3 regions of the Vreelandella sp. GE22 genome follow, and region 1 is predicted to be linked to each of the others. Evidence: predicted binding sites of a transcription regulator. Region 1 holds the regulator's gene; each other region holds the start of a gene.
What was found. The regulator FliA, encoded in region 1, starts transcription of late flagellar genes. The targets are predictions, from matches to a motif close to CTAAAGTTNNNNNNNNNNCNGCCGATA.
Positions count from the first base shown of each region.

Region 2: the regulator FliA is predicted to act here: its motif matches at 2,123-2,149, upstream of fliD (flagellar filament capping protein FliD).
Region 3: the regulator FliA is predicted to act here: its motif matches at 966-992, upstream of ACWHRL_RS06790 (DUF4019 domain-containing protein).

Region 1 covers NZ_OZ309110.1:133,864-137,350, forward strand. Annotated here, with positions in the region: gene flhF (flagellar biosynthesis protein FlhF) at 1-11, shown strand, start outside; gene ACWHRL_RS00620 (hypothetical protein) at 8-529, shown strand; gene ACWHRL_RS00625 (flagellar protein FlhE) at 536-958, shown strand; gene ACWHRL_RS00630 (RNA polymerase sigma factor FliA) at 985-1,683, shown strand; gene ACWHRL_RS00635 (motility protein A) at 1,724-2,539, shown strand; gene ACWHRL_RS00640 (OmpA/MotB family protein) at 2,544-3,212, shown strand; gene ACWHRL_RS00645 (hypothetical protein) at 3,209-3,487, opposite strand, start outside.
Region 2 covers NZ_OZ309110.1:516,242-519,728, reverse strand. Annotated here, with positions in the region: gene fliD (flagellar filament capping protein FliD) at 1-539, opposite strand, end outside; gene fliD (flagellar filament capping protein FliD) at 691-2,046, opposite strand; gene ACWHRL_RS02530 (hypothetical protein) at 2,338-2,658, shown strand; gene ACWHRL_RS02525 (serine hydrolase domain-containing protein) at 2,989-3,487, shown strand, end outside.
Region 3 covers NZ_OZ309110.1:1,429,848-1,433,334, reverse strand. Annotated here, with positions in the region: gene ACWHRL_RS06795 (class I SAM-dependent DNA methyltransferase) at 1-433, shown strand, start outside; gene ACWHRL_RS06790 (DUF4019 domain-containing protein) at 515-916, opposite strand; gene ACWHRL_RS06785 (hypothetical protein) at 1,208-2,647, shown strand; gene ACWHRL_RS06780 (DUF1456 family protein) at 2,734-3,219, opposite strand; gene ACWHRL_RS06775 (tetratricopeptide repeat protein) at 3,230-3,487, opposite strand, start outside.

The DNA of each region.
Region 1 (3,487 bases):
CCCTGGCATGAGCGGCGGCGACCAGGCATCGGGGCTGCGCCAGTGGGCGAGCCTGCGCAACGAAGAGCGCGCGCAGCAGGCTGTGAGCGAGCACGCCGAGCCCGAGGTGGACACCCAAGCAACCCCGCCGGCAAGCGACGCCGCCACGCCGGTGGTCAAGACGCCGCTGGCAGTGGTGGGGCTACCGACGAAAAGCGTCGCCCCGGTCAAAGAGCGCCTGGGCGAGTGGGCCGAACTTGGCCGGCGCTGGGCGGCGACCCCGGAAAGCTGGGAGGTCGTCCCGGTGGATGCCAGCGAGCCGATGGAGGCGCTTTGCGAGCGCTATTCACGCTGGGCGCTTTGGGTGCGCAGCGACGCGGACGCCTTCGCGAGCATGTATCGCACGCTGCGCCAGCTCAACGACAACCAGGGGCCCCGCCAGCTACTGGCGCTGCACGAGCCCGGCTTGCCCCGCGAAGGGCTTTTAGACAATTTGCAGAAGGCGGCGGCGAATTATCTGAATATCGAACTGCTGCTACTAGCGCGGTAGGCCACAATGAAAAAGCGTTTTCTGAAAAAGAGTCTTCAAGGCGTCGCGCTACTAATGGCGATGGGGGCGAGCCTGACAGTGACCGCTCAGGCGGGCACAGGCAGCTGGAGTAAGGAGGTCACCGGTATGATGGTGGCCATGAGCGACCGGGCGGTCAGCAGTCAGGTTTTGGCGCCGCCGCCGGTAGCGGAGATCGCCCAGGGGCGTATCGAAGGCGTTCACTGGCGGTATGAGGCACCGTTCGGCGCCGCGCTGCATGCTTGGCTTTGCCACCCCGAGCGCTGCGTCGAGCTAAGCGGCCAGCGCGGAAGCGAAACCGGGTTTGCCGGGCTTTCCGCCGATGCGCCGCTGGCGTTTCGCTTCGCGTTGGGGCGCGGGCAGCGGCCGATGCGGGTAAAAGGGCTTCACGTGATTGTGAACTACCAGTGACGAGTGTATAGCCACGAGGCACGAGGATGTATACAGCACAAGGCAGAATTCAACACAGCGAAATGGTCACTCAGCACATGCCGCTGGTGCGCCGCCAGGCGCTGGCGCTGCAGGTCCGCCTGCCGGCGAGCATCGAACTCGATGATCTGATTCAGGCCGGCATGGTCGGCCTATTGGAGGCGCTCGGGCGCTTTGACGCCTCCCAGGGGGCGAGCTTTGCCACCTTTGCCAGCCAGCGGATTCGCGGGGCAATGGTCGATGAGCTGCGCACCCGGGATTGGCTGCCGCGCAGCGTGCGGCGTTCGGCCCGGGCCATGGACGAGGCGGTCCGCCATCTCGAACAGAACCTGGGTCGGGCGCCGGAGGAGGGCGAGATCGCCCGGCATCTGGACATGCCGCTCGGCGAGTATCACCAACTGCTCAACGACGCCAACAGCGGCCACCTGCTGCCCTTCGAGGAGCTTCTGGAAGAGGGCGGGGAACCCGCTCAGGAGGCGCTGAATGCGCCTTTTGAGGAGCTTTTGGATGGTCAGCAGCGCGAAACTCTGATCGCGGCGATCGAAGCGCTGCCCGAGCGGGAAAAGCTTTTGATGGCGCTTTACTACCAGGAGGAGCTCAACCTGAAAGAGGTGGGCGCAGTACTGGGGGTGACCGAATCGCGTGTTTCACAGCTGCACAGCCAGGCGATTAGCCGTCTGCGCGCGCGGCTGCACGAGCCAGATTGACGCATTTTAACCGTTAAACCCAACCGGCGAGGAGCCGTCGATGAACCCCTCTACCTTGATCGGTATATTTGCCAGTATTCTGCTACTGGTTAGCGTGCTGTTTTTCACCGCGGAATCCCCGGAGAGCTTTCTCAACTTGCCCGGGCTTGCCATCGTGGTGACCGGCACCCTGGCGGCGACCTTCATCAGCTACCCGCTCAAGGAGGTACTGCGGGTGGTACGCCTGGTGGGGCTGGTATTTCGCCGCGAGAACACCTACGTGCGCGACGATATCAACGAGCTGGTGTCCATGTCGCGGCTCTGGTTCAAGGGCGACGTACGGGCGGTGGAGCGCGAGCTCGAACACACGCGCAACCCGTTTCTGCGCACCGGCATTCAGCTGGTGATCGCCAACACCAAGGAAGATGAAATTTTCGACATGCTGCGCTGGCGTATCGCCCGGCTCAAGGCGCGCGAGCACGCCGAGGCGCAGATCTTTCGCACCATGGCGACCTACGCCCCGGCCTTCGGCATGATCGGCACCCTCGTGGGGCTGGTGAATATGCTGGAGGTCATGGACGCCGGTGATCTGGAGGTGATCGGCCCACGCATGGCGGTGGCGCTGCTCACGACCTTCTACGGTATCTTGCTTGCCAACCTGGTCTTCAAACCGGTGGCGGTGAAACTCGAGCGGCGCACCGAGGAGCGCTTGATCACCATGAACATGGTGCTCGAGGGCATCTCGCTGATCACCAAGCGCCGCTTGCCGTCGTTCATCGAAGAGACGTTGAACTCCTTCGTGGCCAACTACAACGACGAGATTCGTGATGCCAACGTGAAGCCGCGCGCCGAGAACGACGCGCCTGCCAAGGGGTAGGGCGATGAACCGCGAAGCCCGCCACGCACTGGAATCGCCATTCACCGGGGATGGCGACAGTGAAGATGGGTGGCTGACCAGCTACCTGGACGTATTGACGTTGTTGATCACGCTGTTCGTGCTGCTGTTGGCGCTCACCCCGGCGGGCACCGGCGACGAAGCCGCCGGCACACCCACGACCTCGGGTATTCAGCCGCTCTCTTCGGGACTTCAACCGCTCTACAGTGGGCTGAGCCCGGCGATGGACGGCCTCGATATTCAAGGCGTGAGCGTCTCCGAGGGGCGCGAAGGCATTACCCTGCGCATCGACGATAGCCTGCTGTTCGATAGCGGCGCGGCGCGGCTGACCGCTCAAGGCGAAGAGGTGCTGGAAAGCCTTGGCGAGGTCATCGACACCTTCGACGGTGAGATATCAGTGGAGGGGCACACCGACAACGTGCCGATCGCCACCGCCTCGTTTGCCTCCAACTGGGAGCTTTCGACGGGGCGGGCGATTGCCGTGGTGCGCCATCTGGAAGAGGAAGGCGTGGCGCGGGAACGCCTGCGCGCCGTTGGCTACGCCGATACGCGCCCGCTCGAGGCGAACGACTCCGTAAGCGGGCGCGCCGCCAACCGGCGCGTCGAGTTCGTACTGCGCCGGCCGCCGAACGCCCAGGCGCCGGCCTCGCGTTAGGCGCTGGCGCAGCGGCGCTGCGTTTCGCGAATCGCCTCGCCGGCGCCCGCCAAACTGAACGTCATGGTCCAGGGCGGTTCGTCGCCCTGATCGAAACCGATATAAAGCTGCTCGCCGTCGCTCATTTGACCGAGCAGCGCATCGAGCTCGCCCAGGTAGAAGTGGCTATAGAAGCCGTCATCCCCCTCCTCGACGATAAACTCCGCCATGGTGTCGATCAGCGGCGCCTGGTCGACGCGCAGCCGGGCCGGTACCAGGTTCACCGCGCGGCTTTC
Region 2 (3,487 bases), 380 kb from region 1:
CTCAACGCCAGGCGATACCCTTTGCCATCATTGATGAGCGAAGCCGTAACGCCAGACTCTTTATCCGCATTGATCTGATCACGAACCTCAGCCAGGGTACTGCCTGCTTTAATATCGACGCCGTAGCTTGTTTGCGTATCGCCAGCCCCAAAATTAAGCGTCAACTTCGTATCGGTTGCCGTAAGCTCCTGGTCCAGTGCCACGCTATTGGACGCAGCGCTGCCGCCGCGCGCCAGTTGGGAAACCGTCACCTCATAGCGACCCGGATTGGCTTTTTCGCTCGCCGTCGCCAGTACGCCTTCTCCCGTTACCGTACTTTTTTGCTGATTGAAAGTAGCGGCATCGTTCAACGCCGTAATAGAGTTCTGCACCCTATCCATTGCGGATTCCAGGCGCCCATAAGCAGAAATTTTGGTTTGCTGAGCACTTTTCTGCTCAAGGATGGGAACGAGCTTTTGGCGTTCGGCCGCATTAAGCTGATCCACCAATCCCGACAAATCCAATCCAGACCCCACACCCAATGCCGTAATAGACGCCATGAGGTTAGTCCTCTAGTAAGTAGTAGAGAAGTACAGTTAAATACTCTATCGGCTGATAAACGACAAACTTTAGCGGTTAAGATTCTTAAAATCCTGTAAAAATGCCCGGCAAACGCCGGGCATTTCCTGTCTCACGAGTAGCGCTTGGCGATCACGACTGGTTGTTCTGGCCAAGCATTCCCAACTGCTCGCTCAGGTAACTGCTGGTCTGGTTCATCTGCGCCACCATGCTATCCATTGCCTGAAACTGGGCGCGAAAGCGCGCGATAGTCTGATCGATGCGCTCCTCGGTGCGGGCGAAACGATTTTCTAACGTTCCAACACGGCTTTCAGCGTTGCTTTCAGCCGTATCCAGACGTCCTCCGTCGCCCACGATGCGCTCGAGAGAAACATTGATTTGCCCGGCCATACCCGTTTCATCGCTACTGCCGGCAAAAAAGCTGGCAAGCGTATCGGGCTGCGTCGCGATGACGTTGTCCAACTTGTCATCGTCGATTTCAAGCTTACCATCGGTTTGCAGTGAAATGCCGATGTCAGAAAGCACGCTAAAGCCATCGCCATCCACTACGCTAGTAATGGCCTGACGTAGATCACGCTCGACCGCCCGAGTAGTGGCGTCGGCGTTCAGACCTGCTGATTGACCGGTTTCGGCGTCAAAACTGGTCAAGCGCGTCAAGGTATCCTTGAGCGAGTTGAAGCCTTCAACGAAGGCATCAACGTTTTTCCGCAACGCTTCGTCATCCTGTTCGACGCTAATGGTACTCGAGGCGCCCGCTTCAGTGAGATTCAGGGTCATGCCCTGAATGGCTTCTTCGACCTGATTGGAGCTGCTTACGATGTCGATGCCATTCACATTGAAGGCCGCATCCTGCCCTGCCTGAATCACCTGGGTGTCCGACGTCACTGCTGCTTCGGATAGAATGGAGGAGAAGTTGGAGCTTTCGATGCTGGCGTCGGCTCCCGTTTCACTCGCCATGACCGATAGCCGATACCCTTTGCCGTCATCGATGATAGAAGCCGTTACCTGACCATCGCCTTGTTCATTGATGGCGTCGCGAATGTCTTGCAGCGAACTGCCGTCGGCAATGGTTATGGGGGCCATATCGCCTTTAGCCATATCGAAAGTTAGTGTTTGCTCACCACTGACGATGCTTTCATCGGAGGAACTCAAACGCTCCGTGACGAAACTTCCAGCCGTTGCTAACTGATCGACCTCAACTTCGTACCTGCCGGCTTGTGCTTCGTTACTAACTACCGCCGTCACGGCATCGCCGTCGACGTTGGTCGTAAGGCTCTCGAACGTGGCTGTGTCGTTGAGCGCCTCAGTGGCATCCTGAAAAGTGGCCACCGCACTCTTGAGTGTCCCGTAAGCCGAAACCGTCGCTTGTTCAGATTGTACCTGTTGCGCGATGGGCGTGAGCTTGGCTCGCTCAGCAGTCTCAAGCTGGCCCAGCAGCCCGTTCAAATCGAGCCCGGAGCCGATGCCCAGTGATGTAATAGCAGCCATGAGTTAGTGCCTCTTGGAAGTAGTGTCGCTCATTCGACAGCGCGACCTGAAAATTTGCCTGCGTTGATGCATTGAATATCGGCACCCGGCGCTTTTTCTTTAGCTCTTGACCTGTTTTAACTCATTAAAAGGTTATTTTCTGTAATGTTTGGAAAGTTTTGGGCTACGCCGCTTCCCAATGAATCCGCTAAAAAGCGTCCGTTGAACCACCGTCTTATTTAGACCTTGGTCTAATACTCGGGAGTGACTTACACTGGCCTGCGTATTCCGTGTTCACTGTTGGAGAGCCTCATGTTTGCCCAGGGCAACACCCTTACTGCCAACCCCGCCCCGTTTAGCCGAGAGCAACTGCGCAGGTGCCTTTTTAACGTGGCGGAGCTTCTCTATGTGAACGGATACGTGCTGGAAACCATTACGCTACCCGGCTGCGGACTGGCGAAGCGGGAGATGGCCGTATTGGATCAGCAGGACGCTGGCTGGGCCAGGTGTCGCAAAACGCTCGAGGCAAGCGAGGCGGGCACCACCAACGCAGCGGGGCGCTTTGTGCTAACGACGCTGGGCCGCGAGATCATGTTCGATATGTTTGGCCAAGGGGCGGCGGACTGCGCCTAGGGATAGCCCAAACCTCTTAAAATAGGCGCTCTAAACGCAAAAACGCCCGCGAATGCGGGCGTTTGTGTTTGGCACGGCGTTATAATTAACGAAGGCCAAGCATCGAAAGAATAAACAGTACGACGACTATCAGACCCACGATGTAGATGATATTACGCATAACGGCGCTCCTTGCTTTTTTGCGTTTAGAAAAATCAACGGGTTGCTTTCCCCATCGGGGCAACACCCACATCCTAGCAGGCTTTTGGGTTCTTTGCGTAATTTACGTGCGCTAGCGTGTCGAAGACTCTACGCTTTTTAGCAGTCAAGCCATCATCGAAAGGGGTGCCAATGCGCGCAATGTTAATGGGATTAGGGGTGGTGATGGCTATGGGGCTACCTTTTACCGCTCAGGCCGAAGCGCCTTCGAGAGAGGCATTTAACGTGCTGGATGAGCAAGCCAGCGCGCTTGGCCGCCTGCACACGGTCGTGGTCGCGATCGAGGGGGAGATCGTTCACGAATTTCAGCAGGGCGGGCCGGGGGTCGCCACCCCGGCGAACGTGAAGTCGCTCTCCAAAACCGTACTGGCGGCGATTACCGGCGCCGCTATCCAGGCCGGTGTGATCGACTCGATCGACCAGCCGCTGGTCGAGCTTTTAGGCAGCCACGTGCCCCAAGGTGTGGACCCGAAGGTTAGCGAGATTAGCATCGAGAACCTGCTCGCCATGCAGGCGGGGCTCGAGCGCACCTCGGGCGGCAACTACAGCGGCTGGGTGGCGAGCTCCAACTGGGTAGAGGATGCCCTGAGCCGGCCGTTCGTGGATGAACCCGGCGGACGTATGCTCTACT
Region 3 (3,487 bases), 1.3 Mb from region 1:
CACCTGTTTTCTCTACTCGATTCACTACAGCGACGGCATCGCGCGGCTAAAGGCGTGTATCCAAAGCGCCTACCGCGCGCTTGAAAGCGGCGGCATGTTTTGTTTCAACGCCGTGGATAGGGAAAAGATCGACAATGCGCTTCTGGTCGGACACAAGGTGCGCAAGGGAGATGACGAGTTTGCGTTTCGTTCGGGCTGGCACTACTCGGGCAGTGGCGAAAAGCAGTCACTCAAGCTAAGTATCGAAACAAGTCGGGGAAGTCGCGTTGAGCGCTGGGACGATGAACACGCCATGGTCGCCGTCAGTTTCGCCGAACTCACGGCGCTGCTTATCCCCTACTTCACCGTGCAGGTTTTCGAGCACGACTACGGGGCCATTACGCCCTGGAACACCACCTCGGGCAACGCGATATTCGTCTGCATCAAAGCCTGACGGACGTAATCAGACGGGCCAAGCGGCGCGATGAAGCCTGGCCGCTGCCGCTATTGATCCGGTCTCTATTGAACCCAGTATTTATTGAACATAGTAGCCGCTGACCCGCCAGGCGCCGTCTTCGAAATGCGGGGTAACGGTTTCGGTGAGCAGCCGGTTGGCGAAGTTGGTCTGGAAGGTAAATATCTTGTAGTCCCCCCGCGGGGCGCCGGGCATCGAGGTCTCGCTGATCACGCGCAGGCGGCGGCGGGACTTCATCTCGCCTACGTCCTGGCGGGCAAGCTCGATGGTACGCGCCAGCATGCTGGGCGAAAGCGGGCGCTGTAAAAGCGGTGAAGCGTTTTCCCAGGCTTTCTCGAACTCACCGTTATCGATACTTTGCAGCCAAGCCATCACCGCTGTTTCGGCGGCGTCCGCTTGGGCGCTGGCGGGAAGTACGGAAAAAACGAGGGCGGCCATTAGGGCACGCAGCGTGGTGGGCATGTAGGGCTCGCAATGGTTGAAAAACGTTTGCTTTGCTATCCATACCTTATATCGGTCAATCGCCCTCCGACTTTAACGCCGCCCCATCGGCCGGTTGTCCCGGTTATAGCCCACTGCCGGCCCGAGGCTTACCGGTAGGTAGTTGCTTTAGCGCGCGATTGTACTAGTGTAATGGCTGGGCACGCGTCTCACCCTGCCTTTCATACCGGCCTCTTTTCGGGGCGGTATTTAACCCAGCCGGCTTTTAATAATTAAAAAGGCATATAAAACGACACTAGCAAGGAAAACTTCATGTCATACCTACGCGTATGCCAGTTCAACAAGCTGGCACTAGGGCTTAGCGTTTCCGCAGCCATGATCTCGAGCGCGGCAGCGCAAACCAGTGACCAGCAAACCATCGAAGAGCTGCGCTCACAGCTCAATCAGATGCAGCAGCGTCTCGAACGGTTGGAAAGCCAGCAAGGCACCCCCGCTCAGTCAGGCACGACCTCCCAAGGCTACTCCAATCAGGGCTATACGAGTCAGGATGCGAACCAGGGCTCATCGAATCGAGGCTCTTCAAGCCAGGGCTATACGGATCAAAGCTCATCCGGTGATACGGGCGTCGAAGGCTCCTCCTCCCGCGACGGGCAAGAACTGGCCCAGGAAAACCAAAGCACACTCGAAGAGATGCAACAGGTCGAATTCGGCGGACTGATAGAGTTTAGCGGCAGCGCAAACGACTGGGATGACCAGAGCAAGGATACCGTTGGCGATCTCGACTTCGGCAAGCTCGTTTTCACCGTCGAGGGCGAAACCGGCAATATCGATTATTCCCTGGCCTACCGCTTCTACGACGACTACCACTTCCTGCAGCACGGCTGGGTCGGCTATAACCCCACCGAAGAAGATTCCATTCAGTTGGGTCTGGTACAAACCCCGTTCGGCAACATGGATTACGGCTACCTGGGCTACTATGGCAACCTTGGATACCTGGCAGGCTTCAACGATAACCAGAACGCCGGTATCAAGTGGGATCGCTCTGCCGGGGCCTGGGATACGTCGCTGGCCTTTTTCAAAAGCGACAGCTTGAGTAACGACAACGAGCACTACGGCGCCAACGCCGTGGGCGACAGCGCTCAGGGTAACAGCGAAGAGAACCAAGTCGCCGCGCGAGTGGGCTATACCTTTGGTTACGACACCGACTACAACACCCAAGTGAACGTGTCGGCCAAAGGCGGCCAACTTTATAACCGCAACACCGAGCGCAGCGGCGATAACTGGTCCGCCGCACTGGGCGTAGACGGAAGCTACGGCAACTGGCGCACGCTCGCTCAGGCCACGACCTACGAGTACAGCGCCAAGAACCCGGCGGAAAGTGAATCGGGTATTTCCGATAACGCCCTGCAAATCGGCGCCTTCAACTTCAACTACCTGATCCCCGCCAAGGGCGAAATCTACTCGGCAAGCGTGGGCTACAACCTGGAAGTGGATTGGGGCCCGGTCGACAACCTGTTCTTCTTCAACGACTTCAGCGTCATCGATCCCTCCGGCGACTACAGCGCCATCAATGGCGGCTTCGGCGATCAACAAAACCCCATGGTCAACGACCTGGGGGTACAAATGACCGCCGGCCCGTTCTTTGCCTGGTTCGATATCGTGAGCAACAAAAACGGTTTGAATTACTTCGGCTCGCCGGTCGACAACGGCTGGAATACGGCGTTTCTCACCAACTTCGGTTTCGAGTTCTAAGCCGCGCCCCGCGTAGCAAAAAGGCCCCAAAGGGGCCTTTTTAGTTTGCAACACTTCGTTTAAAACGCCGCGCAAGAGCGGTAGGTTTACGCCTTCGCAGCGCCGTTTACCTGCGCCGGGCGGTACTGGTTTTGCAGGCCCATCAGAAAATTACGCAGCATTTGATCCTTGCACTCACGGTAATTCTTGTGGCCGGGCTTACGGAAAAACGCGCTCAGCTCGTGGTGGCTTAACGGCAGACCCTCGCGCTCGAACACCGCGATAATATCGTCGGCCTGCATGTTCAAGGCGATACGCAGCTTCTGGAATACCTTGTTGTTATTGAGCTTGGCTTCCGGCTTGGGCGCCGGGCCTTCACGCTTGCCGCGCTTGTAGCTGATAAAGCCGTTCAAAAACGCCGCCAGATCCTTGTCCTTCATCGCCTCGAAGGCCTCGTCGTCGTCCTTTTTCAACCAGGCCGTTACCTGCTCTAAAGCAACGTCCACATCGGCCAGCTTGAAAATGGCCACGATGGCGGTGTCTTTCAAATCGAAGGTGTAACGGATGCGGCGTAAAATATCGTTATTGGTCAACGTGGGGGTCCTAACGAGTAGTGAGCGAGGTCAGCAGCGCGTCGATCTCTGCTTTCAGTTCATCATCTTGAATGTTGGCTGCGCCGGCTTTGGCCTGGCGCAGGCTTTTAATGGCGTCGTCGATGTCGTCCCGCTCTACCTGAAGCGTTGCCATCGAGAAACCGATCGAAGCGATATGATCCTGGGAGGGTATGGCGACGGCTTTATCCAGTGCTTTTTGGTAAAGCACCAGCGCCTCGTCCAGCTCTTCGCTAAAGTCGGCCAGCGT